DNA from 4 places in the Pectobacterium sp. PL64 genome. Region 3 is predicted to be linked to each of the others. Evidence: predicted binding sites of a transcription regulator. Region 3 holds the regulator's gene; each other region holds the start of a gene.
What was found. Region 3 encodes CRP, which controls carbon source genes, mostly activating them, when cyclic AMP is high. Its sites were predicted from a motif close to ATGTGANNNNNNTCACAT; they were not measured.

Region 1 (7,590 bases), 890 kb from region 3:
ACGCTCCTTCGCGGTTTTACGCTTCCAGGCAGGAAAGGCGGCATAGGCGGCGTCAATCGCCACCTGCGTCTCTTTCTTTCCCGCTTTCGCCACGCTGGCAATCGACTCGCCCGTCGCCGGATTCACGACCTCGAAGGTCGCGCCGCTCTGCTGCCATTTCCCCGCAGCAAAGTAGCCCGTTTTAAACAGTTCATGATTCTGCAGATTTTGTCCTGACATCGTGTTACCTCCTGAAAAGGGTCATATTCCATGACGTTATGAGGGAAGCTATAGATAATTCAGTATAGAAGTGATGGGCGGAGGCTGCGGTACTCTCGGATTAATCGTCAGAGTTACCGTTCCACCTCGCCCACTGAGATTAGTTGCTCAGCGCATGCTGATAGTCACGCAGGATCCCGGTCAATCGCCCGACAGGCACTGTTACGCTCGGCGGTAGCTGCTGTTCTGCCAGCATCTGCTGATAGAGTTCAAGCTCGTCCAACAGCTGCGTGAAATAGCGGCTGCGCGTGCTATCGCGTCGGGCCGAAATCACCTGCTCCGCCGTTGCACGAATCTGGCGATGAAAGGCAGAGAGCGCCGCGTTTTGCGGAATATCCAGCGTTCTCAGACGCTGGTGCATGATGATTAGCCACAATGCGAGACGATACTTGGCAATATCGTCAGGGAAGCGGCTCAGCAGCAGGAACAGCTGTTGATACAGCGCTGGCAGGTGGTTTTCCTTGCGACGCGCCGTGTTGGTCGTCAGCGCCGAGACCGCGCCATACACAAAGCGGTTCAGCAGCGTTCTCCCCGTGTGTGCCTTGGTGTTATCCCGGATTAACAGGATCACCATCAACGCCAGAAAACAACCGATGATCTGGCCAATCGCACTGTCCAGAAACTGACTGACGTTGAACGTCATCGGGTTATCCAACACCAGAATATTGATCGTACTGGCCAGTGCACCCAGTGAGCCGAGTCGACGTTTTTGTACTTCAAGGCCGAGAAAGAAAGCCATTGCCCCCAGACTCAGGCACAGCAGCAGCATACTTTGCTGCGTTGACGGTATGATAAACATGAACATCAGCGCCCCCAGCGGCAGCGCGTAGATCGTCCCGAAAAGAAAATCCTTCGCCATCATCTGCGGGTTCGGCAACCGCATGGCAAGCGAGGTCACCACCGCAATCATCACCATACACACGCTGCCAGAAGTCCAGCCAGTGCTCAGCCAGAACAGACAGCCTAACGCCGTCGCTACGCCAGTGCGTAAGCCATTAATCATGGCGTGATGCGTTTCGGCTGATGGTGCTTTAATTTCCACTTCACTGTTCAGCACGTCAGCTTCAATCGTATTGATACGCCGGTTGGTCTGCACGCCCTTCGCCAACAGCAGGTAGCGCGTCGCCGCGCCGACCCAACTACTCAGCATCGGCGGCACGTCACGGCTGTCCGCCGCAATCAGCTGGCGCAATGTTTTCACACGGCAATGCACGTCGCGAAACGACTCAACAGGCTGATCCAACACTTGTTTCAGGCTGCTTTTTACGGGAGTCGGGGCGTCCTGCAAAATCAGGTAGGTTTCACACGCCTGTGTAATCATCGTGAGCGATTGCGTATGCAGCGACGTTAAGCGGCGATTGCTGTTCTGCCAGCGCGAGGACTCCAACATCAGGCTGCTGTGCATGCCGTTTAGCGCGGTTGTTTTGCGCACCAGCGCGTGCCATGCCTTGTCTATTGCGTCTTTCTCCGCCCCGCTCATGCAGAGTTGCAGTAACCGATACTGATCCACCAATAGCTCACCGATACTGCGGTCGACATCCTGCTTGATCGAGCGCGGCGAGAACAGTAAATCCGCCAGAATCGCACAGACGATGCCCAACACAATCTCGCTACAGCGTTCCACGGCAAACTGCGGCGTCAGCAGCGGTGTCCCCTGTGTCGACACAATAATAATCAGCGCGGTATAGCCCGCCAGCCCGAACACATAGGCATTTTCGACTTTAACCAGCGAGGAAACCCAGGTGCAGAAGCCCGCCCAAATACAGCACAGCATCAACATCACAACCGGTGCACGAACGGTAGCGATAATGATGACAAGTGCGCCGATACAACCGATAAAGGTGCCGACAACGCGTAGCATGCCACGATGGCGAATGGCGCCAGAAAATGGCTCACCGCCCGCAGCAAACGCTGGACCCGCGGCGACAATCGCCGCCGTCAGCACCGACCAGCGCGGCGTTTCCAACTGGAGATGGAAGCCCAGAAACAGGGACAGCACAATCGCGAAGCTCAGTTTGAAAGCGAAGCGAAGGCGCGCAAACTGTGGCGTCGTAAAGAACATAGCGCCTGTTAGCGACGGAGTTTTCATCATCGCCTCACTTAGCCGAACTCACGCAGGCGATAAAGGAGACGGATGAGCGGCGATGGCGCTTTATCATTGTTGACCTGCTCACCGGTGATTACTACGGTGGCCGTTGTGCCAGCCGGGTAGAGGTCGCCCATTTGGCGGTCGAGGCGAATTTTTACCGGCACACGCTGCGCCAGACGCACCCATTCCAGATTGGAATCCACGTTGGCCAGGCCTTTACTATTCGCGCTGTTACTGTTGTTATTTACCCCAGCTGCCACGCTATCGACCGTGCCATAAAATATCTTTTCGCTACCCAGCGGCGTAATCTCCACACGGTAGCCACGACGCACGCCTTCAAGCTTGGTCCCTTCCATGTACGCCAGCAGATAGAATGAATCCTTCTTCACCAGCGCCACCGCCGTGTTACCGCGTTCGATGAACTCACCGCTCTGCACGTGCAGGTTGGTCACCCAGCCGTCGGCAGGAGCACGTACCACGGTGCGTTCCAGCTCCAGTTGCGCCAGTGACAATACCGCCTGCGCTTTAGCAAGCTGGTGCGTGGCAGTTTCCAATGCATTACTGGACTGATCGATATTTTCCTGTGACATCGCACTGATACCCAGTCGCGCCCGGCGTCCTGATTCCCGACGTTTTTCCGTCACCAGAGCCTGATAGTAGGCAACATCGGCTTCCGCCTGCGCCACCGCCTGATGGTAGCGCGGCTGGTCGATAACAAACAGCACGTCACCTTTGTTCACCAGCTGATTGTCCGTAACGCGAACATCGCTCAATAACCCGCTGACGTCCGGCGCAATCGCGACAACATCCGCCGTAAATTTGGCATCACGCGTCCAGGGCGATTCGGTATAGAACGCCCAGACCCGGAAAATCGCCACAATCGCACACAGCACAATCACCAGCGTAATGACCACGCGGCTCAGTTTTTTGATCAGCACCGCCTGCTGTCTAAACAAGGGTAAAAAGAAAGCTTTCACAGACACCTCACAGACCGTAACGGAACAGTAAATAGAACAGACAGCAGAACAGCGCGCTGTTAAACAGCGCAGGATGCCAGACGAAGTCATAGATCCCCGTCGGTTGCAGCAGGCGATTCACGACAAAAAACAGGGTCAGCGATACCAGCAAGACAAAAAATACGGGGGGAAATGACAGCCCGAATAGCACCATAACCGGGAGTGAACTCATCCTCTTTTCCTTTTTCTATTAGAGAGCGGTAACGAGCAGGTGCGCTACCGAGTGGTAAATTATGTCGTCTGGCGCCCTTTCAGCACCGACAACAGAGCCTCATCCCGCAGGCGAGCAGCCAACGGATGGGATAGCGTTAAACTGATGAATAGCGATGTCAGCAGGGGCTGACTAACGATGGGAAATCAGCGTATTACTCTAATTGGGTAAATAAACACAATCATTGAATGGCTCTGTTCTGCCCAGAACCATCGGATAGGCTATATTATGGATGCTTATTATCACCTTATCTACATAGCGTGATCTAAATCACTTTTAAGCCAGAGTGAATAATGGAAAGACTAAAGAGTATGTCGGTGTTTGCCCGCGTGGTGGAATTTGGTTCTTTTACCGCTGCAGCCCGTCAGTTACAGATGAGCGTATCCGCCGTCAGCCAGACCGTTACCAAGCTTGAAGATGAGCTACAGATTAAGCTGCTTAATCGCAGTACGCGCAGCATTGGTTTGACGGAAGCGGGGAAAATCTATTACCACGGCTGTCGACGCATGCTGCATGAGGCGCATGAAGTCCATGAGCAGCTTTACGCCTTCAACAACACGCCGATTGGCACGCTGCGCATCGGCAGTTCTTCCACCATGGCGCAGAATGTGTTGTCCACCATGACTGCCGCCATGCTGAAGGAATATCCCGGTTTGTCCGTCAATCTGGTCACCGGAATTCCCGCTCCCGATCTGATTGCTGACGGGCTGGATATCGTTATCCGCGTCGGCGCGCTACAGGATTCCAGCCTGTTCTCGAAACGCTTAGGCTCGATGCCAATGGTGGTCTGTGCCGCAAAAAGCTATCTGGCGCAGCACGGCACGCCGGATAAACCATCAGATATGGTGAATTTTTCCTGGCTGGAATACAGCGTACGTCCCGACAGCGAATTCGAGCTGATCGCCCCGGAAGGCATTTCGACCCGCGTCACGCCACAGGGGCGCTTTGTCACTAACGATCCACAAACGCTGGTGCGCTGGCTTAAGGCCGGCGCGGGTATCGCATACGTGCCGCTCATGTGGGTTGTAGACGAAATCAATCGCGGTGAAATCGAGATTCTGTTCAACCGCTACCACTCCGACCCGCGCCCGGTCTACGCGCTCTACACCCGCAAAGATAACCTGCCGCTAAAAGTACAAGTCTGCATTAACTACATGACGGAATACTTCAAAAACGTCGCTCTGACATATCAGGGTTATCGGCAGAATCATAGCGAGGAAAAAAAGTAGGTTTTGCAAAGAGGAAAATGCGAGGCGTTTCCCTCTTTCATACAAAACACATCCCGATCCCGCCATCCGTGCGTTATACCTCTTTCCTTCGTTCAGAAAAGTAAAATCACATGGATAACGTACGAATAAATTCGTACAATATAGGTGAGAGATGGGATTCAAGAATGCCAAAAAGCAGCTTATTGTCTGTTTGCAGTCAGGTAATGTTCTGCATGAGGCCAGAGGGAATATCAGCACGAAGAATTTGCTGGCAACCGGACAAATATCAATAACAGAACTCATTGATATTATTTATCAATCTGCCGGGCCATCTTACTCCTCTTCACCCCATCATTTTGCAGCGCATATTGATGTTCATATCATCCGTTGCCGCCATCGGGGAATACCGTGGTATATCAAATGGTATTTCACCGAGCCGGATTGTGTCTTTATTAGCGTCCACCATTGAGGCGATGACATGAAAATTTTCAAAGTCGGCGATACACAGGCCGCTCTCTGTAACACATGCCAGTCACTTGAAACCGCGACGTTTCAGCTTAAAGACGTCCCGTTCAGCGATAATAGCGGCGTGGTGAGACAGGTTTTGGTTGGCGTTTGCGAACGCTGCGGAAATGTTGCCATCATCCCCCATCAGTCTACCCCCATGATTAAGAAAGCGCTGGATGTGCAACGTAAAGCGTTGGAAAGTCGAGTGCCCGCACACATGATAGACATCCTGAATCTGGCAAGTTGCGAATTAGGTGGGGAGCCCGATTTTATTCCCACGCTGATGAAATATTATCTGCACACACTGGCGGCTGACCACGCAGCGGCAAAAGATATCCCGCGTTTTCTACAAAGTGATTTGGCAAAAGGAAAATCCGAGAAACGTCTTTCACTTAAAGGTCGGCATGTCGCGACAGACATTGATGTACTAAAAACCACGACAAACATCTCCAGCACAACAGACCTGTTAAAAGGCATTGTTCTCAAGATTAAGGAAGACGTTTTGGTACAGCGGGATGAAATACACATCAAGCAGCTCAAATCGATTATTGCCGCGGTGTCCTGATTGTGTGCTCCGCTACATAAAAAAACCGTGCTAATAAAGCACGGTTTTAAAGGAAACTCGGGAGGTCAAAACGAATTATGCGGTGCCGCCGACGGTCAGGCTTTCCAGCTTCAACGTAGGCTGACCCACACCGACAGGTAGGCTTTGCCCTTCTTTGCCGCACACGCCGACGCCTTTATCCAGCGCCAGATCGTTGCCGACCATCGAGATCTGCTGCATCGCTTCAATGCCGGAGCCAATCAGCGTGGCACCTTTGACTGGCGTAGTAATTCGACCTTTTTCGATCAGGTATGCTTCGGATGTCGAGAAGACGAACTTGCCAGAGGTGATATCAACCTGACCGCCGCCAAAGTTTGGTGCATATAGGCCGTATTCGACGCTGGAGATGATCTCTTCCGGCGTGGATTTACCGGCCAGCATGTAGGTGTTCGTCATACGCGGCATCGGCAGATGCGCATAAGATTCGCGGCGACCGTTGCCCGTTGGCGCAACGCCCATCAGACGAGCGTTCAGCTTGTCCTGCATGTAGCCTTTCAGAATACCGTTTTCAATCAGGACATTATATTGCCCTGGAACGCCTTCATCGTCCATCGAGAGCGAGCCGCGACGCCCGGTCAGCGTGCCGTCGTCCACCACCGTACACAGCTCTGATGCAACGAGTTTCCCCATCTGCCCGCTGAATACGGATGTACCGCGACGGTTAAAATCACCTTCCAGACCGTGACCAACCGCTTCATGCAGCAGTACGCCCGGCCAGCCGGCACCCAACACCACAGGCATTGGCCCGGCAGGAGCGGCCACCGCCGACAGGTTAACTAGCGCCATACGCACGGCTTCTTTCGCCCAGGCGTCAACGCGCGCTTCGCCGTCAGCCACTTCCCAGAAATAGTCATAGCCGCCACGCATGCCGCCGCCGCTGGAACCGCGTTCACGTTTACCCTCAGACTCGACCAGCACGCTGATCGACAGACGAACCAGCGGGCGCACATCTGCCGCCAGCGTACCGTCCGTCGCCGCTACCAGCACCAGCTCATACACACCGGTCAGGCTGGCTGACACTTCCTGTACGCGCGCATCTGCGGCACGTGCGACCGTATCAGCACGCTGCAACAGCGCAATTTTATCCTCACGCGTCAGGCTATCCAACGGGTTCAACGTTGGATAAAGCGCATGATGCGACACCGCTCCCAACGTGTGCGCAGTCCCTGTGCCTTGTTCCCGCACAATGCTGCGTGCAGCCTGCGCGCTCTGATGCAATGCGTTCAGCGTGATCTGATCGGCATAAGCAAACCCGGTCTTTTCACCGTCAATCGCACGGATACCCACGCCCTGATCGATATTGTAAGAACCGTCTTTAATGATGCGATCTTCTAGTACCCACGACTCATGGTAGCTGGACTGGAAATAGAGATCGGCATAGTCCAGTCGACGCTCATTAAGCGACCCCAGCACAGCGGCAAGATCGTCAAGATTCAATTTATTGGCGGTGAGTAACTGCTCACTGACAAACGAAAGGCTCATAGTTTTTCACTCTTTATCAGATAATCGGCTGAGTACGCTGCGCTGCCCCAACGGCATTATTCGCCTTTCTTCTTGTTCGGCTCACGCAGCACTTCCTGAATCTTTGGCTGATCGAGGCTACCGGAAATCTGGTAGCGAATCAGCGAAATCTTGTTCCATAGCGGTGCCAACACTTTACTGGCAGCAAACACCGCGGCCCCGACAACCGGGTTAAC
Region 2 (7,590 bases), 290 kb from region 3:
CGGTAAGCAGGAACAGCTGGAAGCCATGTGTCGCGACTGGCCGTTCTTCTCAACGCGTATCGGCATGCTGGAGATGGTGTTCGCCAAAGCCGACCTGTGGCTGGCAGAGTATTACGATCAGCGTCTGGTCGAAGAGAAGCTGTGGCCGTTAGGGAAACAGCTGCGCGATCAGCTGGCCGCCGATATTAACGTTGTACTAGCGATCTCCAACGACGATCACCTGATGGCAGATCTGCCGTGGATCGCCGAGTCGATCGCCCTGCGTAACGTCTATACCGATCCCCTGAACGTATTGCAGGCCGAGTTGCTGCATCGTTCACGTCAGCAGGAAAAACCGGATGCCGATCTGGAGCTGGCGCTGATGGTGACTATTGCGGGTGTCGCCGCAGGTATGCGTAATACGGGCTAATTGCGCAGTCAGCAAAAACTACACAGACAGCAAAACTATACACAGCAAAAACAAAGGCCGGTCAACTGACCGGCCTCTTTTGTGGAAAAATCAGTCACGCGGTGATAATGGATAGATCGTAAAGCCGCTGTGAGTACCTTACGCCAGATAGTTATCCTGCAACCAAGTATTTATCCTGCAAATAATTCCGTGCACGATTATCCAGACCGTATTCCACTTCAAGCCAGCTATCAATTGAGCCGTGTCGTTCGTAGATGGCCTGTAGCGCCGTCACGATGAACTCTTCCTGCACCGACAGCACATAAGAGAACTGTCCCAGCGCTTTCTCATTCAGCGTTGCCGACAGATGTGTCAGTAGCTGCTGGCGGAACGGCGTCAGCGTCGTCTCGGTGAGCAGGTAATCTTCCATCACCGTCTGCTCATCTGCCCCCAGCGCAAACATCACCAGCGCCGAACCAATACCGGTGCGATCTTTACCGACGGCGCAGTGCTGTACCAGCCCGCCCTCATCCGGCCGCAATAGCAGTGATACCAGCTGTTTATAGGCTGAGTTATTGAAAGGCAGACGGCGGTAGAGTTCCAACATAAACGCACGGGAATCAAACGCTGCCAGCACATCGGATCCCAATGAATCCAGATTAGCCGTCACTTCATGGCGCAATGGGTTGGCTGGGTAAGCGTGATAATTAGCCCCCGTCCACAAGACGTCGGGCTTCTGCGCAATTTCATCGGCATCCCGATAGTCCACCACGTGAGAAATCGGCACGCCAGCAAGGTGTTCGCAGTCAGCCTGACTCAGCAGATCCAGCGAACCGGAGCGAAAAAGTTTACCGTGTCGGATAAGCCGCCCATCAGCAGCGCGGTTGCCGCCTAAATCGCGGAAGTTGATTCCGCCGTCCAGCGGTAATAAAGAGGGATGAAGCAACGTTGGTTCGGTCATACATCTCCTTGCGAGGTTGAAAGGCGAGCAAGGCAACTTGAGTTATTCAGTGTATACCCTAAATAATTCGAGTTGCAGGAAGGCGGCAAGCGAGGGAATCCCGATGAGCTTACTCAAGTAAGTGATTCGGGTGAGTGAACGCAGCCAACGCACATGCAGCTTGAAGAATGACGGGTATATCAGGATACGGGCTGGCATCGATGATGACCAGCCCAAAATACCATCAATTTTTGTGCTTATTCAGCAGCTAACAAACGACGAGTCGCGTCCAGCAACACCTTGATGACGGTGGTTTCGGCCAGCTTCATGGTCGCCGCATCTGGGATTTCCTGCTGGGTACGGTTCACGATCACGCCCGCGATCATGCCCGCTTTTAACCCCTGGCTGGCGCACATGGTCAGCAACGTGGCGGATTCCATTTCATAGTTCAGCACGCCCATGCTCTGCCATTCTTCCATCGAGCCGCGGAAGCGACGGACAACGCGTCCAGAGAAGGTGTCATAGCGTTCCTGACCCGGATAGAACGTATCGGAAGACGCGGTGATGCCCACATGCAACGCCGCACCCGATGCCTTAGCCGCTTCCACCAGCGCGGTGGTACAGCCGAAATCGGCAACAGCTGGGAATTCCATTGGCGCGAAGTGCAGGCTCGCCCCATCAAGGCGAACGGCCGCGGTGGTCACCAACACATCGCCGACATTGATGCCGGACTGAATCGCACCCGTCGTACCGACGCGCAGGAAAGTACGGATACCGAGCTGTGCCAATTCTTCTACTGCGATTGACGTTGACGGGCCGCCGATACCGGTCGAGCAAACAATCACCGCCTTGCCATCCAACTCTGCACGCCAGGACGTAAATTCACGGTGTGATGCCAGATGTACCGGGTTATCCATCAGGCGAGCAATTTTTTCAACACGCTCAGGATCGCCGGGGACGATAGCCAGCGTCGCGCCCTGTAAATCGTTCTTGACCAGACCAAGATGGAACACATCAGATGTAGACATAACTGCCTCCCGGGCAATCAATTGGGTATTCAGAGAAATCGCGCCGGACGCCTCCTCTATGCTGCCTGTCGCAGCCGGTCAGCGTCCGTTCAATAAAAAGACTCTAGCGCATCATTACGTTTTTTTAAGTGACGAGAGTCACCGATGAAAAAGAAACAAATATCAACATACATAAAAAATGTGACTTAAATCACTATTTATTGGGTAAGGAATTCATTTTTGCCGATTAATTGTCTTCTAGTGTAGATTCTTTAATCATTGATAGTATTTATCATAGCGATTTCGAAACCCCTCTTTCACATGAAATCCGGCTAACCGGTAACAGGAGAGCGCGTAATGAAGACTGATGAACAGACGACCTTCAAACATCTTCCTCAGGGGCTATCCCCGGCAGTAGAACCGCAGACCGCCTCCATCATTACCACGGATTCTGTCGGTATCATTGCCAGCGAAACCACCATTTCTTCTCAGGGTGAGCAGCTACCCGCGTATATCGCCAGACCGGAAAATCATGAGAAGCCACTTCCTATCGTTCTGGTGGTCCAGGAGATTTTCGGCGTTCATCAACACATTCAGGACGTTTGCCGCAGGCTGGCCAAGCAGGGCTACATGGCCATTGCGCCAGAGCTGTATTTTCGTCAGGGCGACCCCAGCCAATATAACGATATTCAGCGAATCCTGACCGAGCTGGTGTATAAGGTGCCCGATACACAAGTACTGTCCGATCTCGATCACACGGCCAACTGGGCGATTAAACAGGGCGGCGACGCGAGTAAACTGGCGATAACGGGTTTCTGTTGGGGCGGACGCATCACCTGGCTCTACGCCGCACACAACCCACAGCTCAAGGCGGCCGTTGCCTGGTACGGCAAGTGTACAGGTGAGAAAACGCTGAATAGCCCTAAACATCCGGTCGATGTCGCAACGGAATTAGAAGCCCCGGTACTGGGATTGTACGGCGCGAAAGACGAAGGAATTCCGTTAGGACAGGTCGATATTATGCGGCAGGCGCTGCGTGCCGCCAACGCGGCGGCAGACATCATCGTCTACCCCGATGCCGGGCATGCTTTCCATGCCGATTATCGCCCCAGCTACCATGAAGAATCCGCACGCGACGGCTGGCAGCGTATGCTGGCATGGTTCCAGAAAAACGGCGTGGCGTAACGCCGTCACTCGTTTTACATCTTATTCCACGATCTAAAACGCCACCGAATAACGGTGGCGTTGGTATTTTACCTTTTGACGACTTTACAGAGACAGACAGCCTTAGAACGTCGTCCAGTCGCCGTCATTGCCCTTATTTTTCGCCGATGCAGGCGCTAAAGACAGCGTTGGCGTACGCGTTGGTGCCGATGCATAAGACGCAGTTTTGCCGCTGCCATATGACTGCAACTTAAACGCGCTTACCGCTTCCGCCAGCACAGAGGCCTGTGATTGCAGAGACAGCGCCGCAGAGGCCGACTCTTCAACCAGCGCCGCATTCTGCTGGGTCGTGGTATCAATCTGTCCCACTGCCAGATTCATCTGGTTAATCCCATCGCTCTGTTCACGGCTGGCCTGCGAGATTTCGCTGATGATCTCATTCACATCCCGCACATAGCCCGTTAATCCGCTCATCGTTTCTTCAGCGGTATCCACCAGCGACATGCCTTCCTGAATTTTACTCACAGAGTCGTCGATCAAATCCTTGATCTCACGCGCGGCGGTCGCACTGCGCTGTGCCAGAGAACGGACTTCCCCTGCCACCACTGCAAAACCACGCCCTTGCTCGCCCGCCCGCGCGGCTTCAACCGCGGCGTTCAGCGCCAGAATATTGGTCTGGAACGCAATGCCGTCAATCACGCCAATGATTTCCGCCATACGCTGGGATGAATCGCGAATGCCGCGCATTTTCTGCGTCACAGAAACCATAACGTCGCCGCTTTGCTTAGCCGCACCAGAGGCCTTATTCGCGATGTCGGTTGCCTGCTGGGTATTTTCCGCCGTGTTCTTGATGGTAGACGTCAGCTGTTCCATCGACGCCGCCGTTTCTTCCAGCGAGCTGGCCTGCTCTTCGGTACGCGATGACAAATCCTGATTACCTGCGGCAATTTGCGAGGCCGCCGTCGAGATCGTTTCCGCCCCGTCACGCACCTGCCCGACAATCGTGCTCAGGCTGGTGTTCATGTGATCCAACGATTGCAGCAGCAATCCGGTTTCATCTTTGCTGGTAACAGTGATACGTGAGGTCAGGTCGCCCTGTGCCACTCTGTCTGCCACTTGCAAAGCCTGCTGTATCGGTCGGGTTACGCTACGCGTAATTGACCAGGCAATCAGCGCACCAAGCACGGCACTCAGCGCTAGAATGAGCAGTAGAATAATGCGGGTGTCGCTGTACACCTCAGCCATGGCTTCAACAGAGGTATCCATCGCATCATCCTGATAGTTAACCAATTGTCTTACCGCATCACGGTACTGACGTTGGACAACATTCAGGTTGTTGTTGAACTCCTCAATCGCCGCTTCTCGATTGCCTGCTACCACTTCGCTGATAATTTTGTCACCGGATTTCAAAAATTCGGCACGGATCGTGCGGATAGCACGCAGCTGAGAGATTGAACGCTCTTCAACCGTCTGGCTTTCCAGCTTATCCAGCAGGCGGCCAATCTCCTGGCGGAATGTGTTCACACGATCGACGTTTTCCTTGATTTTATCCTCATCTGAAACCAGCATCAGCCGCTGATAGGCCACCAGAATGCTGTTTACATTATCGATAAGGCTATTTGAATCAACCGTTTGTGGATAAACCTCTTTCACAATGCCTCTGGCACCATCCTGGAAACCGGATAGCTTGGACAGGGAAAAAATACTCACGACAAACAACATCAAAATCAGGACGGCAAACCCAGCCCCCAGTCGATAGCCGATACGCCAATTCGCTAAATTCATGTCTCACTCCTTTTAGATAATGCATAGCAATGTCAATTGCGCACATGTCGCAGATTGATGGAACCACAGGGCGGAGAATGGTTGGCGATCCGAAGGCGAACAGACCTTCTGACGCGCCAGAGATACCTTGAGGTAGGCATTTTACGCACGCTCTCAGTATGAGAGGCGCTATCAAAAATCAAATAGTTTCCCTCGGGTGTTGAGGTGCAAAAGTGGAAATAAATCTAACAGTGCTACAAATACAACGGATAAGACCGCAGAGACGTTATTGAGGTGATAATAATGGTCTTCCCTCTCCACACTCATGCAGACATGGCCGCTCCTGTGTTATCCATCTTATCGGCACACCGCCCATGATCTTTATCATTTGATCGTTTAAATCATTCAAAAATAAATAATAAATAGCCACTGACTATCAAATAGTAAATTTCGATCGAAAAAAACACATATTAATCTACGAGCCATTAACAGAAATAACGCCCCAATTACATAAAAGGATAGTCAGATATAGTTGATATTAGAAATAAAGAGGTGGGAATATTTCTTAGTAAAGGATAACAAACTGAATAAGAAGGGGAAAAAATGTATTTACGCTACGTAGCACATGAAAAGAATCAGGGAGGCTGTCGCCTCCCTGTGGCAATAGGCGCTACGTTACAACGCCGTCAAATGATGGCAGTCATTTACTCTTTGCTCGCCAACGCCAGAGACAGCCTAGGTGTGCTCATCGACATCGGCGCATAAGACCCAGCGTGACTGCTGTACGACTGTATTTTAAATGCACTCACCGCTTCTGCCAGAACGGAAGCTTGTGATTGCAGAGACAGCGCCGCAGAGGCCGATTCTTCAACCAGAGCCGCATTCTGCTGGGTCGTAGCATCAATCTGCCCAATCGCCAGATTCATCTGGTTAATCCCGTCGCTCTGTTCACGACTGGCCTGCGAAATCTCGCTGATAATGTCGTGTACGTCCTTCACGTGGGCCGTTAATCCACCCATCGTTTCTTCAGCAGTATCAACCAGCTCCATGCCTTCACGAATTTTACTCACGGAATCGTCGATCAAATCCTTAATCTCCCGCGCGGCAGTCGCACTGCGCTGTGCCAGTGAACGGACTTCCCCCGCCACCACAGCAAAACCACGCCCTTGCTCGCCTGCACGCGCGGCTTCAACAGCTGCGTTCAGCGCCAGAATATTGGTCTGGAAAGCGATACCGTCGATCACGCCGATGATTTCCGCCATACGCTGGGATGAATCACGAATGCCGCGCATTTTTTGCGTCACGGAAAGCATGACATCACCGCTTTGTTTCGCAGCACCGGTCGCCTTATTGGCAATCTCCGTTGCCTGCTGGGTATTTTCCGCGGTGTTTTTAATGGTAGATGCCAGTTGCTCCATTGAGGCGGCGGTTTCTTCCAGCGAGCTGGCCTGCTCTTCGGTACGCGATGACAGATCCTGATTACCGGCCGTGATTTGTGACGCCGCTGTCGAGATCGTTTCCGCGCCATCACGCACCTGCCCGACAATCGTGCTCAGGCTGGTGTTCATGCGATCCAGCGATTGCAGCAGCAACCCAGTTTCATCCTTGCTGCTCACCGTGATACGTGAAGTCAGATCGCCCTGCGCCACTCTGTCCGCGACTTGCAAAGCCTGATCTATTGGGCGGGTTACGCTGCGCGTGATAGCCCAGGCAATCAGCGCCCCAAATACGGCACCCAGCGCCAAAATAAGCAGCAAAATCATGCGGGTGTTGCTGTATACCTCAGCCATGGTCTCGACAGAATTATCCATCGCATCATTTTGGTAATTCACCAACTGCTTCACCGAGTCACGGTAATTGCGCTGAATGACGTTCAGGGTGTTATTGAATTCCGCGACAGCGACGTCGTTATTACCCGCCAGCGCATCACTAATAATTTTATCGCCAGACTTGATGAACTCGGCACGAAACCCACGGACAACCCCCACTTGCTTGCGGGAAAGCTCACCTGAGGCATTGTTTTCCAGATTGTCGAGCAGACGGCTAATTTCCTTGCGGTACGCCATAATCCGATCGACATATCCCTGACGCTGTTCCTGACCGGATACCAGCAGCATCTGTAAATAAGCGACAAAATGCCCATTCACGTTATCGATGAGATCATTCGCATCTACCGTTTGCGGATAAACCTCTTTGACAATATCTCTGGCACCATCCTGGAAAGAGGACAGTTTAGACAAAGAAAAAATACTCACGGTAAATAACATCAGAATCAAGATGGCAAACCCGCCACCTAATCGATAGCCAATACGCCAATTCGCTAAACT
Region 3 (7,590 bases):
TCGAAAGAAATAAACTCAGTTCCATTATTTGTGGGCGCTCCTGACCCAAATGTCGTACCAACTGGCAGCATTGAAGCTAACAGTGTGATATTGATCGTACAAGAGCCGACAACAAGATTTCTATATCCTTTATGTATGACCATTTTCGTCCGCTAAGCGGCGCTCATAACCCACATCTGCAAACGCTATTACCGCGTCTGATCCGCCGTCATGCGCAATTCTCGCCAGTCTGGCAGTCACTGGAATTACCGGACGGCGATTTCGTCGATCTGGCCTGGAGCGAAGCCCCTGAACAGGCGCGGCACAAACCGCGCGTGGTGCTGTTCCACGGGCTAGAAGGCAGCTTTCATAGCCCCTACGCTCACGGCCTGCTGCATGCCTGTCAGCAGCGCGGCTGGCTGGCCGTCATCATGCATTTCCGCGGATGCAGCGGTAAACCCAACCGGATGAAGCGTATTTATCACTCCGGCGAAACCAGCGATGCCAGCTATTTCTTGCGCTGGATGCAGGAGACGCTGGGCGATGTGCCTACCGCCGCCATCGGCGTATCTCTCGGCGGTAACATGCTGGCCTACCTGCTCGCGCAGCAAGGTGAAGCCTGTTCCCTGTCCGCGGCCATCATTGTTTCCGCGCCACTGATGCTCGAGCCCTGTAGCCGTCGGATGGAACAAGGTTTCTCCCGCGTCTATCAGCATTACCTGCTGCGCCTGTTGAAACAAAACGCCGGCCGCAAGCTGGCGGCGTATCCAGATACATTGCCAATTCAGCTACCGCAGTTGAAGCGAATCCGCCAACTGCGGGAGTTTGATGACGTCATTACCTCACGTATCCACGGCTTCCGCGATGCGGCCGACTACTATCGACGCTGTAGCGCTCTGCCACTATTGCCTCAGATACGTAAACCGCTGCTCATCATCCATGCGAAGGACGATCCTTTCATGACATCAGAGGTGATTCCCGATCTGTCTCAGTTACCGTCTAATATTGAGTATCAGCTAACGGAGCATGGCGGGCATGTTGGCTTCGTCGGCGGAACGTTGCTGAAACCGGAAATGTGGCTGGAACAGCGCATTCCCAACTGGCTTAGCCCATTTTTGGACCAGGTCAGCGACTCTTTTTCTTCAGGAACCGTTTTTACTCAGGAACCCTTTGAATCAGGAAACATAGCGTGATTATTCCCTGGCAACAGCTCGATCCAGAAACGCTGGATAACATCATCGAATCCTTCGTCCTGCGGGAAGGCACCGATTATGGCGAACAGGAGCGTTCGCTGGCACAGAAAGTGGAAGATATCCGCGGCCAACTCCAATCTGGCGAGGTGGTGTTGGTGTGGTCTGAGTTACATGAAACTCTCAATATCATGCCGCGTAACCAGCTCAATTCCGGAGGGCATGCCCCTTATTGAGCACGCCGAAAGTCGTGAAAGAACGCGCCAAACATGCTAACAATGATGACAATTACGTCTTTTTTGAGGATGCGCGCAGGCCTTCGGTCTACGCGGGCATCGCGATCACGGAGTCACGCACCTTATGTCACATCAGCATCCGATTATTGCGGTTACCGGCTCCAGCGGAGCGGGAACCACGACAACCAGTCTGGCCTTCCGTAAGATTTTCCAGCAGTTTGATCTGCGTGCCGCCCAGTTAGAAGGCGATAGCTTTCACCGCTATACCCGTCCGGAAATGGATATGGCGATTCGTAAAGCGCGTGATTTAGGACGCCACATCAGTTATTTCGGCCCGGAAGCGAATGATTTCAGCCTGCTGGAACAGTCGTTTATTGAATATGGCCTGCACGGGCGCGGCCAGACGCGTAAATACCTTCACACCTACGATGAAGCGATTCCCTATAATCAGGTTCCCGGAACGTTCACGCCGTGGGAACCAATGCCGGAACCCACCGATATCCTGTTCTATGAAGGACTGCACGGCGGCGTGGTCACCGAGCAAAACGACGTGGCACAGCATGTGGATTTACTCGTCGGCGTGGTACCGATCGTCAACCTGGAATGGATTCAAAAGCTGATTCGTGACGTCAATGAGCGCGGCCACTCGCGTGAAGCAGTGATGGATTCCGTCGTCCGCTCAATGGAAGACTACATCACCTATATCACGCCACAGTTCTCTCGCACCCACATCAACTTCCAGCGCGTGCCTACCGTGGACACCTCCAACCCGTTCGCCGCCAAGTCGATTCCTTCACTGGACGAAAGCTTCGTCGTGATTCACTTTCAGGGATTGGATAATATTGATTATCCCTATCTGCTCGCCATGTTGCAGGGTTCCTTTATCTCCCACATCAACACGCTGGTCGTTCCCGGCGGGAAAATGGGGTTGGCGATGGAATTAATCATGGCGCCGCTGGTACAGCGGTTAATTGAAGGGAAAACCATCGAATAAGCATCGAGATACACGGGGCGACCACAGGGGTGAGGCCTCCCTACGGGAACCTCCCCCTGTGTTTCCCCTAATAACAGGCTTAAGTGACCAGAATTAGTGCCCAGAGACAGGGGTTATGCCAGCACCCTAATTTCGTGGCTGTGCGTCACCTCAACGGCTTTGCCCAGCATCAGTGCGACAGAGCAGTATTTTTCCGCCGACAGTGCAACGGCTCGCTCGACAACTTTGTCGGTCAATCCTTTTCCCGTCACGATAAAATGCAGATTGATGTGGGTAAATAAACGCGGCGCGTCAGACCGACGCTCTGACGTTAATTTCACTTCGCAATCCGCGACATCGTTGCGGCCTTTTTGCAGAATCGATACCACATCAATCGCGCTGCATCCGCCTACAGACATCAACACCATTTCCATCGGACTCGGCGCTTTATCACCGGAATTGCCGTCCATCAATATCTGATGCCCTGATGCGGATTCGCCCAAAAACGTTAAGCATTCAACCCATTTTACCCGTGCCTGCATGATGCCTCTCCACTAAAAATTTTTTGAAAATTTATACCGTTACTGTACAAAAACCAGCGTTAATCAGCGCTTTGTCATGCTGAAGCGAGACAACACAAGACACGTCCTTAAAGCTGTGTTAAAACGAAAATAGAATAGACCTTTTCTGGACAAACCCAGAAACGAAGAAGATGATGACCTGGCCAGACATACCCCAGCCATGTTTACGGTGCGGCAAGGCAGCAACCGGAAAATAAAGGGTACAGAGGTTTCAGTATATTCCCTGACGTCATTCTGCCTAGACTGAATTTTATTTTTTTAGCAGTTAAACACGCCGTACAGGGAACTCTGACCCCTGTAATTTGCGCAGTGAATTACAACAGAGGATGATAGCGAATGGTTCTCGGCAAACCGCAAACAGACCCAACTCTCGAATGGTTCCTTTCCCATTGTCATATTCACAAGTATCCATCGAAGAGCACGCTGATTCACCAAGGTGAAAAAGCAGAAACGCTTTACTACATCGTGAAAGGCTCTGTCGCAGTGCTAATCAAAGATGAAGAAGGCAAGGAAATGATTCTCTCCTACCTCAATCAGGGCGATTTTATCGGCGAGCTCGGCCTGTTTGAAGAAGGTCAGGAACGCAGCGCCTGGGTTCGGGCAAAAACTGCCTGTGAAGTGGCTGAAATTTCCTATAAAAAATTCCGCCAGCTCATCCAGGTTAACCCGGATATCCTCATGCGTCTGTCTGCGCAAATGGCAAGCAGACTTCAGGTTACCTCTGAGAAAGTCGGCAACCTCGCCTTCCTTGATGTGACCGGCCGTATTGCCCAAACCCTACTCAACCTGGCCAAACAACCTGATGCCATGACGCATCCAGATGGCATGCAAATAAAAATTACTCGTCAGGAAATTGGGCAAATCGTTGGCTGCTCGCGTGAAACCGTGGGCCGCATTCTGAAAATGTTAGAAGACCAGAACCTGATCTCTGCACACGGTAAAACGATTGTCGTTTACGGCACTCGCTAAGCCCCTGTCGCGGTACCCTACCAATAAAAAAGCGTGAAGCCTCGGCCTCACGCTTTTTTTATGGCGAACATCCTGCTCGCCACCCTGCGGGCCGTCGCAAGCGACGTTGAAAAACGTTCCCTACGTTTTTTTATGGCGAGCGTCCTGCTCACCACCCTACGGGCCGTCGCAAAACGACGTTGAAAAACGTTCCCTACGTTTTTTTATAGCTGATCTTTTAAGAACAGAGTCAGTTTGCTGCGTTAACGACCTGCGCGACGGCTTTGGCGAATTTGGCCATCCCTTGCACAATATCGTCTTCATTAATGATCAAAGACGGTACAAAGCGGATCACATTCGGCCCAGCCATCAGTACCATAAGCCCCTGAGCCGTTGCCGCCGCCAGAAACTCGCCTGCACGACCGTGCCATTGCGGTTTCAGTTCCGCGCCCAACAGCAACCCCATACCGCGAACCTGTTCGAATACACCGTACTGCTGATTGATTTTCTCAAGCTCACTGACAAAGCGATCGTGGCGATCCGCCACGCCTGACAGCACTTCCGGCGTGTTGATAATATCCAGCGCGGCTTCCGCCACCGCACAGGCCAGCGGATTGCCGCCATAGGTGGTGCCGTGTACACCAACCGTCATGGCCGATGCGATCTCTTCCGTCGTCAGCATCGCGCTAATTGGGAAACCACCGCCCAAGGCTTTAGCCGTTGTGAGAATATCCGGCGTAATGCCGTAGTGCATGTAGCTGAATAGTTTGCCAGTACGCCCCATTCCGCTCTGCACTTCATCAAACACCAGTAGCGCCTTGTGCTGATCGCACAGATCGCGAACGCCTTGTAAAAACTCAGGCGTAGCAGGCGTAATCCCCCCTTCACCCTGAATCGGCTCCAGCACGACTGCACAGGTGTGATCGTCCATCACCGCTTTAACCGCAGCCAGATCGTTGAAGGGAACATGAACAATATCCGCAGGCTTAGGTCCGAAACCGTCGGCATATTTAGGCTGTCCGCCGACCGAGACGGTGAACAGCGTCCGACCATGGAATGCATTGTAGAAGGAGATGATCTTGGTTTTATACGGACTATGGCGTTTAACCGCATAGTGACGCGCCAGCTTAAAGGCCGCTTCGTTAGCCTCAGCACCGGAGTTAACAAAGAACACGCGGTCGGCAAAAGTAGCATCAATCAATTTGCTGGCGAGGCGTAGCGCAGGCTCATTAGTGAAAATATTGCTGGTGTGCCACAGCTTTTCACCCTGCTGCTGCAACGCATTCACCAATGCAGGATGGCAGTGACCCAGCGCCGTAACCGCAATACCACCGGAAAAATCGATATACTCGCGGCCGTCCTGATCCCAGACGCGGCTCCCTTTACCTTTCACGGGTACAAACTTCGCGGGTGCATAAACTGGCAAAATCACTTTATCGTGAGTATCCCGTGTCACTGCTTTCTGCTCTGCTGCCATTTGCTGCCTCACTCTGCTGCCCATCATGTCGGAATGAAAATATAGTCAATAAATATGCATAAAAAATCAATTACAGGCAATATTAAATCGGCTACTGAGGAGAATAACTTTCTATATAGCTAAATTTTAAGGAAATTATCCAAAAGCTGATGCCCTTGCTGGCTAAGAATGCTCTCTGGGTGAAACTGAACCCCTTCCAGCGGCAATATGCGATGGCGGATCCCCATAATCTCATCACGCTTCCCTTCATGCTCGCTCCAGGCCGTGACTTCAAAGCAATCGGGTAGCGAGGCGGAATCAATAATGAGTGAATGGTAACGGGTGACCGTCAAAGGCTGAGCCAACCCCGTGAAAACCCCCGTATCGCTATGCGCAATCGCTGAGGTTTTCCCGTGCATGACCTGTCGTGCCCGCACCACGCGCGCGCCGAACGCCTGTCCCATCGCCTGATGGCCAAGACACACGCCCAAAATAGGCAACTTATCGGCAAAGTGACGAATGGCCGCCAGTGAAATGCCCGCCTCGTCCGGCGTACAAGGGCCCGGTGAAATGACCAACCGCTCAGGCGCAAGCTGTTCAATCTCACGCAGCGTCAGTTCATCATTACGCTTCACCACAACCTGCGCGCCAAGCTCACAAAAGTATTGGTAAAGGTTGTAGGTAAAGGAGTCGTAGTTATCGATAATTAGCAGCATAGTCATTGCACTGTTAGTCGGAAAAATCCGTACTAACATACATGAAATCCGCGCCAGGTACCCCCCTCGTTACCATCAAAGACAAGGGGTCGCTCTTACCATTTAAGAAATTAGCATGATAATCATTTCATCGATCATAAATCATTTATTTCATCAGTAAATATCTTTATTAATAGGCCTTATTTATTATCCCTACCCACAGTAAACGCATTACCTTGAAATTATTTCTAACAAAAAAAATAATAAATTAAAACCACCTATGAATTAATTCATATTTTTTAAAAAAGGCAGGATGGCGAGAAGATTAGCTTTAAAGTGATATTCTTGATGACGATCACAATTGCTAAGAAAGCGAATAAACCACGCATGTTAGATGGATAAAAAATAAAGAATCCAGATTGAAAAAACACATATTAAAAAACATAAACCAATGAATTTAAATGATTTAAATGGAAATTGGTTTCTATTTAAAAGTAATAGACACAAATCCTCTCAGTTGTCCTCTGTTATTTAATTAATATATTTAACGCCCCATCTTGTATTGTTTATTTTTTCTGTTAACACTTAGCTCGGCTTTATAGACAAACTTTGGTTTCATTTTTGTTGAAACAGCCTTTTTTTATTACACAGGGTGTGTAGTGATAAATACCCAAAAAAATTCTATGTCAAGGAGAGTACATAATGAAATACCTACTGCCTTCTGCAGCCGCTGGGCTGTTGCTGATCGCTGCCCAACCGACAATGGCGGCAAATACGGGAGGTTATGCCACCACTGACGGCGGCGACGTTTCCGGTGCTGTGAAAAAAACCGCACGCTCTCTGCAAGAGATCGTCGATATCATTGAAGCCGCGAAAAAGGACTCAAGCGGTAAAGCAGTCAAAGGCGGCGCCTACCCGCTCGTCATTACCTATAACGGTAATGAAGATGCGCTAATCAAAGCGGCTGAGGCTAACATCTGCGGCCAATGGAGCAAAGATCCGCGCGGTGTAGAAATCAAAGAGTTCACCAAAGGGATCACCATCCTCGGTACCAATGGTTCTTCCGCTAACTTCGGTATCTGGATAGTTAACTCTTCCAACGTTATCGTGCGTAACATGCGCTTCGGCTATATGCCGGGCGGTGCAAAAGATGGCGATGCCATCCGTATTGATAACACACCGAACGTCTGGATCGACCACAACGAGATCTTCGCCAAGAATTTCGAATGTGCTGGTACGCCAGACAACGACACGACCTTTGAATCAGCGGTTGATATCAAGAAAGCCTCAACCAACGTCACCGTGTCGTACAACTATATCCATGGCGTGAAAAAGGTAGGGTTGAGCGGCTCAAGCAACACAGATACCGGTCGTAACCTGACTTACCATCACAATATTTACAGCGATGTTAACTCACGTCTGCCGCTGCAACGTGGTGGTCAAGTGCATGCTTATAACAACCTGTATGACGGTATCAAAAGTTCAGGCTTTAACGTCCGTCAGAAAGGGATCGCACTGATCGAAAGCAACTG
Region 4 (7,590 bases), 1.1 Mb from region 3:
ATGCCGTGCGATCCGCCAACATTAAGCTGCGCAATACGGATGGCAACCCACTCACCATCGGCACCTGGATAACAAACGAGGTCAGCGGGGACACCACCATCAGCGGCTACGATGGCCTGGTCTATTTCACCAATCTGGGAACCGCTAACCGCTTACGATTTAAACAAGAAGACGGACGGCTTTGCCGGGTGGAATTCTCACTGCCGGAATCACAGACCATGATGGCGACCATCGGCCCGCTTACCTGCCAGACTGACTCAAAAGGATAAAACGATGCTGACCCCGATACCAAAAATCCAGCACTTCTTCCCTACCAACCGGCGAGTTGCTCGTTGGCTGCGTCTGGCCTTCCTGTCGATGGCGCTGTATTACGCGCCCTTTAGCTACGCCGCCTGCACGACGCCACCGAGTTCCACTACGCTGGGGCCTTATGCCTCTTCCGTTGTCGGTGTTAATGGAACACCCCAGATCGTGACATCAGGCAGTGGATTCCGCTGTACGGGAAGCCTGCTGAGTATAGCCGGTACCAATACGATTACAATCACAATACTGGATGACAGTAATCCCAGCGGTACCGCCATGCGGATGCGCAGAGGGACGAGCACAGACTACGTTCCCTACAGCCTGTGTATCGATTCTGGCTGCGGTACGCTTTATGAAATCGGTTCAACCTATACCTGGTCTCGGACGACATTTCTGGGAATTTTAGGCCTGTTCAATTCAGCAGATGGCTCCATACCGATCTATATCCGCACCAGTATCGGCAACAACGTGGCGGCCGGGACCTATACCGATACGGTGACGATTAAATGGGATTATGAACTTTGTTCGCTGGGAGCGTTAGGTCTTTGTGTTTACGAAAGGGGCTCAACCACTTCAACCCTCAATATCACCATGAACATCACCAATGACTGCCAGATCACCAGCGCGCCGAATATCAGTTTTGGCATGGCGGCGTTCCCCGCTGATTTCGCGGCGGTCAACAATAACCTCGGGGTTCGCTGTACGCTGCTGGGCGCGTATACCGTCAAACTCGTCAGTACCCACCCTGACGATGCCAACTGGCGCAGAATGACGGCCACCGTCGGTGGCACGCCTTACTATTTGCAATATCAGCTCTATCGCACCGGGAACATCGCCTGGACCGAAACCAACGATTACAGCGGAACGGGTACGGGAATTACGCAAAATATCCCGTACACCGCCCGAATTAATGCCAGTCAGGCCAGTAAGCCAGAAGGCGCATATAAAGACACGGTGACGATCAACGTCACAATCAACTAGCGCTCTGGTCTTCATCGGTTGGCGGATAAAATGTCCGCCGACCTTCCCGCATCGCGAGCAGACGTTCACAGGGCGCGAACCGATCGCCATACTGCTGTTGCAGCACCAGCAGCGTTTTCACGACCGTTTCCACGCCCAGACGATCCATATAGTGGAACGGCCCGCCGAGGAAAGGTGGGAAACCAATGCCAAATACCGCGCCAATATCACCATCGCGGGCGCACTGGATCACGCCTTCTTCCAGGCAGCGCGCCGCCTCATTGAGCATCATCATCACAGCACGCTGGCTGATGAGCGCAGGGTCGATATGGGCCTTCGCCGTGACATCCAGCAGCGGATAAACCGAGCTGTCTACCTCCCTGCCTGCGTGCCAGAAACGGCGTGTTTTATTGTACCGGTAGAATCCTTTCCCATTCTTGCGCCCTTTCCGCCCATCTTTCAGGATCGCATCAAACGCGGGTGGAGAGGTGAACCGCTTGCCCAGTTCTTCACTCAGCACTGGCACAATTTTGGTCGCGACATCAATACCGACTTCATCAAGCAGCGCGAGCGGGCCGACGGGGAAGCCAAAGCGCACCAGCGCATAGTCAATCGATTCGATCGGCTCCCCTTCCAGCAGGCAATAAGCGGCTTCGTTGATATAAGGCGCTAATATGCGGTTCACATAAAAACCGGCGCTGTCGCCTACGACGATCGCGGTTTTTCCCTGCTTTCTCGCCAGAGCCACCGTCGTCGCGACCGTCTCTGCGCTGGTGTGAGCATGAGGGATAACTTCAACCAGCGGCATTTTGTCCACCGGACTAAAGTAGTGCAGACCCACAACCTGTTGCGGACGGCGCGCGCCCTCTGCAATCTGATGGATCGGCAGCGAGGACGTGTTTGACGCGAAAATCGTGTGTGCCGCAGCGTGCTCTTCAATCTCCGCCACCATTTGCCGCTTCAGCGCCAGATCTTCAAAAACGGCCTCAATGACGATATCCGCATGTTCAAAACCGCGATAGTCCGTACTACCGGAAATCAACGTCATCAACCGCTGGCGCTCCGTCGGTTTTATCCGCTTACTCTGAACGCGTTTGGTCAGCAGCTGCCAGTTGTACTTCAGCGCATGGTTAATGCCCTGTTCATTGATATCTTTAATGCGTACCGGCAACTTCCCGCGCGTCGCCGTCACGCTGGCAATCCCGCCGCCCATCAGCCCACCGCCGAGAATGCCCACACAGTGGATCGGCTTGGCATCAGAGGCCGCCCCGGTGGTTTTCTTTAATGCATTGGAGGCAAAGAACAGGTGGCGTAGCGCGGCCGACTCCGGCGTCATCACCAGTTTGCCGAACGCTTTCGCCTCGTGCCGATACCCTTCTTCACGCCCTTTTTCTATGCCCCGACGCACCACCTGGATGATTTTTTCCGTGGCCGGATAGTTACCGTGTGTTTTCGCACGTGTTTTGCGCTTCACTAGTTTGAACAGCACATCGCGAATGCCCGGACTGCTCAACAAACGCGAACGCCAGCCCAGCGGCACTGCTTTACGTTTTCCTTTTTTGAGAATCTCGACCGCCGTCTCCAGCAGAATATCGTGCGGGACGGCCTCATCAACCAGCCCTTGTCGTAACGCCTGACTCGCACGGAGGTGGCGACCGGTCAGAATGAGCTCCAGCGCACTATCCAGACCAATCAGCCGTGGCAACCGCTGCGTTCCGCCCGAACCGGGAAGAAGACCAAGCTGCACTTCCGGTAGCCCCAGCACCGTTTTTTCATCCAGCGAGCAGACGCGATAGTCGCAGGCCAATGCCAGCTCCAGCCCACCACCCAGACAGGCACCGTGGATCGCGGCCACCACGGGGAACGGCAGTGCGGCCACCTGATCGAACGTTTCCTGCCCTTGCTTCGCCAGATTCTCTGCCTGTTCGGCACTGCTGCACTGGTTCAACATGGTGATATCCGCACCGGCGATAAACGAATCGGGCTTGGCGGAAATAAAAATCAGTCCCCTAAGCGTCGCTTGCTGCCGCGCCTGCTCGAAGACCGAAAGAATCTGTTCTGCAAATTCGCTCTTTAGCGTGTTCACCTTCTCACCGGGAACATCAATGCAAATAACACCGATATTGTCCGGCCGAATCGTTAGGGAAAAGGCGGACGGGCTTTCCGTTACAGGCGCTGTTTTTTCCGTTGCAGATGATGTTGTCACGGAGAAAGGCTGTTGATCGTTCATGGCGTCACCTCCAGTACCATTGCCGCACCTAGCCCGCCCGCCGCGCAGGCAGTGGTTAACCCCAGCCCGCCGCCACGACGGCGCAATTCATTCAGCGTTTGGGTAATCATCCTCGCGCCAGTAGCGGCAAAGGGGTGTCCATAGGCAATGGATCCCCCCAACACATTGAACTTGGTGCGATCCACCTCACCCAGCGCGGCATTTCTACCCAGCTGATTCCGAGCAAACTCATCGCTGGCAAACAGTTTGAGATTTGCCAACGTCTGGGCGGCAAAGGCTTCGTGCATATCGATGAGCGTCAGATCAGCCAGCGTCACGCCAGCCCTTGCCAACGCCAGCGGGGAGGCATAAGCCGGCCCCAACAACATATCACGCTGTACGCCGATGGCGCTGAATGCATAGCTGCGCAGGTAGCCTAACGGCGTGATCCCCAGACTTTTGGCCTTGGATTCACTCATCATCAACACCGCTGCCGCGCCATCTGTTAGCGGCGTACTGTTCGCCGCCGTGACCGTACCGTGTCGGCGATCGAACGCTGGGCGTAAACGGGAGTACTGCTCCAGCGCGGAATCATGGCGCACGTTGTTATCTTCACTCAGCGCCTTGTCATAGGGTGGGACGTAAGCCGTCATGACTTCATCGCGCAACACGCCGGATTCCCAGGCCTGAGCCGCCAGCTTGTGCGAGCGGTGCGCCAGTTCATCCTGCTCTTCGCGCGTGATGCCGTAGGTTTTTGCCATCTGTTCGGCGGTATCACCCATGCGCAGCCCAGTGGAATACTCCGCCACGGCAGGCGCAACTGGCAGCAGGTCTTTCGGGCGCAGACCGCTTAACAGTTTCAACTTCTGGCTCAGCGTCCGGGCCTTGTTCATATCCACCAGCGTTCTGGCCAACGCTTTGCTGACGCCAATCGGCAGCACGGAAGAGGAATCCGCCCCGCCAGCAATGCCGACTTCCACCGTCCCCGCCATGATGCTTTCCGCCACGTTGGCGACCGCCTGAAAGCTGGTGGCGCAGGCGCGCGACACGCTGTAGGCATCGGTATGCACACTCATGCCCGTGCCGAGCACGATCTCTCTGGCGATATTCGGCGCTTCGGGCATTTGGACCACCTGTCCGAACACCAATAGCTCGATCAGTTCAGGGTCGATCCCCGTGCGAACCAGTAATTCACTGGTAACGAGCTTCCCTAATTCGATGGCAGGTACGCCATGATAGGCCGTTGCCTGCCGGGCAAATGGGGTGCGTAATCCGCTCACGAACGCAATGCGATCGCCGCGGCGGGTTATCAGAGGTAATACCTCGCTCATAAACGCTCCTGTTAACCGAAAATAAAGTACGCGCACAACAGGTCAGACCTGATTTCATTGTTAACCAGATAGTTACATTACGCAAAGCTGCGCAACACAAAAGTGTGAAGAGCATGCTGTTGTCAGCCCTGATACCATCAACCTTATGACAAGACTCAGGTGATAAAGATGACTAATACAACCGAAGAAAGCAGGACGAGACGAAATGCTGCACCGTTTTTATGAAGACATCGCGACGATCTGGGGAACGCCGACAACATGCCGACCGATTCTATGGCCAATTAACATGCGCATTGGGAGAATGGATAAGTGACGACACCACCGACAGTGGTGGATAGAAATAACGAAGGGAAACAAAACGAGTCAGGCAGGCGATGCGATAACGCAATGCCTGCCAGAAGGAAGGCTTAACGCAGGCCGAGCTGGAAAATCATCGTTTCAGCCTGGCAACTGAACGTGAAATCGATGTCCAATTTAACGCCGCCGTCTACGTCTTCCAGCGTGCTGGCGATTTCGCAAGGTTCAGACTCTACCGCACGCGCTTTTTCCGTCAGGGCGGCCAGTGCCGCTTCCGCCTCAGCACGATCGCCAAAAACGTTGCTGTAAGACGCCGTGCAATCCGTGTTATCCATAATTGTGCCAACATCGACACAGCAGCAGGCTGCGGTTTCTTCAGCACTGCATTTGTTGATTACGTTCGTCATGCTACTTTCCTCTTAAAACGCGGGAGATATGATCCAGTTCAAATATTTTTATCTTCCTTATATTTTACTCCCTCATCCCGAAGCAGTGCCAGCACTTCATGCTGACCAGTAATTTTAGTGATATCAATCACATTACGGTGTTATAAGGCAGTAAAGACCGAGTAATATCTCTTCACACAAATTAACCAAAACGTTAAGCAGGTCTAAATTCTGCATCATTTTAGAAATATTTTTAATACACGAGCGCAACATTGTCGTATTCCCAACTTATACTTTGGCAACTGGTCTGCTTTGTCAGGCTGAGTGCGCCCCCTACAATGCGCGTCCCTTGTTACTTCGTGTAACAAAGTTAAATAACAAGCATATAAAGAGGTTTTGGTCATGAACCAGAAAAACCTGTTCAAACAATCCACAATTGCTGTTGCGGTGGCCCTGTTTTCAGCAAATGTGTCCGCAGCTGGTTTCCAGCTAAATGAATACTCATCATCTGGTCTGGGACGCGCGTTTTCTGGTGAAGGTGCCGTAGCCGATAATGCGACCTCAGGTAGCCGTAACCCGGCGACCATGACCATGTTTGACCGCCCTTCATTCTCCGGTGGTGTCACTTATATCAACCCGGATATCGATGTTCAGGGGAAAAACTCCCTGACTGGGCAGAATACCAGCGCCAAAAATATTGCGCCGCACGCCTGGGTGCCGAACCTACACTTCATCATGCCGCTGAATGAGCAATGGGCGGTTGGTGCTTCCGCTACCACCAACTATGGCTTAGCAACGGAATTCAATGATAACTATGCCGCAGGTTCCATTGGTGGACAGACCGACCTGCTGACATCAAACCTGAATCTGAGCGCCGCTTATCGCCTGAACCAGCATTTTAGCTTTGGTTTAGGGGTTAACGCCGTCTATGCTGATGCCAAGATTGTTCGTCGAGCAGGTGAATTGGCAAACGTACCTACCGCTGCTGGTGGATTACAAGGGGTAGTCGCTGGTCCCTCCTCAGAAATAGCTCGTCTGGAAGGTAAGGAATGGGGTTACGGTTGGAATGCGGGTATCCTTTATGAAGTCGATGAAAATAATCGCTTCGGCCTGACTTATCGTTCAAAAGTCGATATCGATTTTAACGGCGATTACAGCAACAACCTCCCAACAGCAGTAACAGCATTGAACGGTACTGGTGGCGCAACGATCCCTGGCAAGCTGACGCTGAATCTGCCGGAAATGTGGGAAGCGTCGGCCTACCATCGCGTGGCGCCGAAGTGGGCGGTACACTACAGCCTGACCTATACCAGTTGGAGCCAGTTCCAGGAGCTGAAAGCAACGGGCAACAACGGTCAGACTCTGTTCCATAAAGATGAAAGCTTCCGTGACGCGTACCGTATCGCACTCGGCACCACCTACTATCATGACGATAACTGGACGTTCCGCGGCGGTATCGCGTTTGACGACAGCCCAGTACCGGCCGACAAACGTTCGATCTCCATCCCGGATCAGGATCGTTTCTGGTTGAGCGCAGGTACGACCTACGCCTTTAATAAAGACGCGTCTGTGGATGTTGGCGTGTCCTACATGCATGGCAAGCAAGTTGATATCAGCGAACCTATCTCTGATAGAGCGGGTTCGCCAAGTTACACTTTCAGCTCCAAAGGTAAAGCCTGGCTGTACGGCGTGAACTTTAACTATGCGTTCTAAATAACGTACGAGTTTATAAATAAAGCACGCGTTCTCATTGCTATCAGTCAGAACGTGGTAAAGCAGGTAAGGCAACTTACCTGCTTTTTTATTGCTCATCACAAGGCATTTGTCTCTTTCTTACTGGCGTAGTGATTAGCTAATGATGGACAATCCACGAACATCATAATGTCGGATCAGTCGTTCAAGAGACGCCCGCCATCCACGACAATCTCACTACCGATAGTCCATCGGGACTCATCTGAAGCCAGGTACAACACCGCCTTGGCAATCTCCTCCGCCGTGCCGAATCGGCCTGAAGGAATGCTTTTGACGATCTCCTCGTTGACCTGTTTGCGATAGGTATCGGGGATACCAAGTTTGTCATACAGCGGGGTATCGATTGGCCCTG

Region 1: aaeR (HTH-type transcriptional activator AaeR) is a predicted target of CRP. The motif match lies at 3,833-3,850, and genes of this name have one in related genera.
Region 2: udp (uridine phosphorylase) is a predicted target of CRP. The motif match lies at 2,535-2,552, and genes of this name have one in related genera.
Region 4: fadL (long-chain fatty acid transporter FadL) is a predicted target of CRP. The motif match lies at 5,623-5,640, and genes of this name have one in related genera.

The regions. Positions count from the first base shown of each region.
Region 1 covers NZ_CP092070.1:4,836,008-4,843,597, reverse strand. Annotated here, with positions in the region: partial or broken gene HP572_RS21770 (NAD-dependent succinate-semialdehyde dehydrogenase) at 1-219, opposite strand, end outside; gene aaeB (p-hydroxybenzoic acid efflux pump subunit AaeB) at 359-2,347, opposite strand; gene aaeA (p-hydroxybenzoic acid efflux pump subunit AaeA) at 2,359-3,324, opposite strand; gene aaeX (p-hydroxybenzoic acid efflux pump operon protein AaeX) at 3,332-3,535, opposite strand; gene aaeR (HTH-type transcriptional activator AaeR) at 3,868-4,803, shown strand; gene HP572_RS21745 (hypothetical protein) at 4,955-5,251, shown strand; gene HP572_RS21740 (hypothetical protein) at 5,261-5,854, shown strand; gene tldD (metalloprotease TldD) at 5,930-7,375, opposite strand; partial or broken gene yhdP (AsmA2 domain-containing protein YhdP) at 7,432-7,590, opposite strand, start outside.
Region 2 covers NZ_CP092070.1:4,238,908-4,246,497, forward strand. Annotated here, with positions in the region: partial or broken gene ppc (phosphoenolpyruvate carboxylase) at 1-409, shown strand, start outside; gene HP572_RS19060 (tyrosine-protein phosphatase) at 561-1,349, opposite strand; gene udp (uridine phosphorylase) at 1,586-2,356, opposite strand; gene HP572_RS19070 (dienelactone hydrolase family protein) at 2,693-3,520, shown strand; gene HP572_RS19075 (methyl-accepting chemotaxis protein) at 3,623-5,284, opposite strand; gene HP572_RS19080 (methyl-accepting chemotaxis protein) at 5,968-7,590, opposite strand, start outside.
Region 3 covers NZ_CP092070.1:3,944,313-3,951,902, forward strand. Annotated here, with positions in the region: gene HP572_RS17715 (LysE family translocator) at 1-25, opposite strand, end outside; gene HP572_RS17720 (hydrolase) at 132-1,172, shown strand; gene HP572_RS17725 (YheU family protein) at 1,169-1,405, shown strand; gene HP572_RS17730 (phosphoribulokinase) at 1,530-2,399, shown strand; gene HP572_RS17735 (OsmC family protein) at 2,513-2,920, opposite strand; gene crp (cAMP-activated global transcriptional regulator CRP) at 3,296-3,928, shown strand; gene HP572_RS17745 (aspartate aminotransferase family protein) at 4,158-5,384, opposite strand; gene HP572_RS17750 (aminodeoxychorismate synthase component II) at 5,504-6,079, opposite strand; gene pelA (pectate lyase PelA) at 6,761-7,590, shown strand, end outside.
Region 4 covers NZ_CP092070.1:2,868,917-2,876,506, forward strand. Annotated here, with positions in the region: gene HP572_RS12910 (fimbria/pilus outer membrane usher protein) at 1-269, shown strand, start outside; gene HP572_RS12915 (spore coat U domain-containing protein) at 274-1,284, shown strand; gene fadJ (fatty acid oxidation complex subunit alpha FadJ) at 1,277-3,493, opposite strand; gene fadI (acetyl-CoA C-acyltransferase FadI) at 3,490-4,803, opposite strand; gene HP572_RS12930 (YfcZ/YiiS family protein) at 5,211-5,507, opposite strand; gene fadL (long-chain fatty acid transporter FadL) at 5,889-7,199, shown strand; gene HP572_RS12940 (SDR family oxidoreductase) at 7,376-7,590, opposite strand, start outside.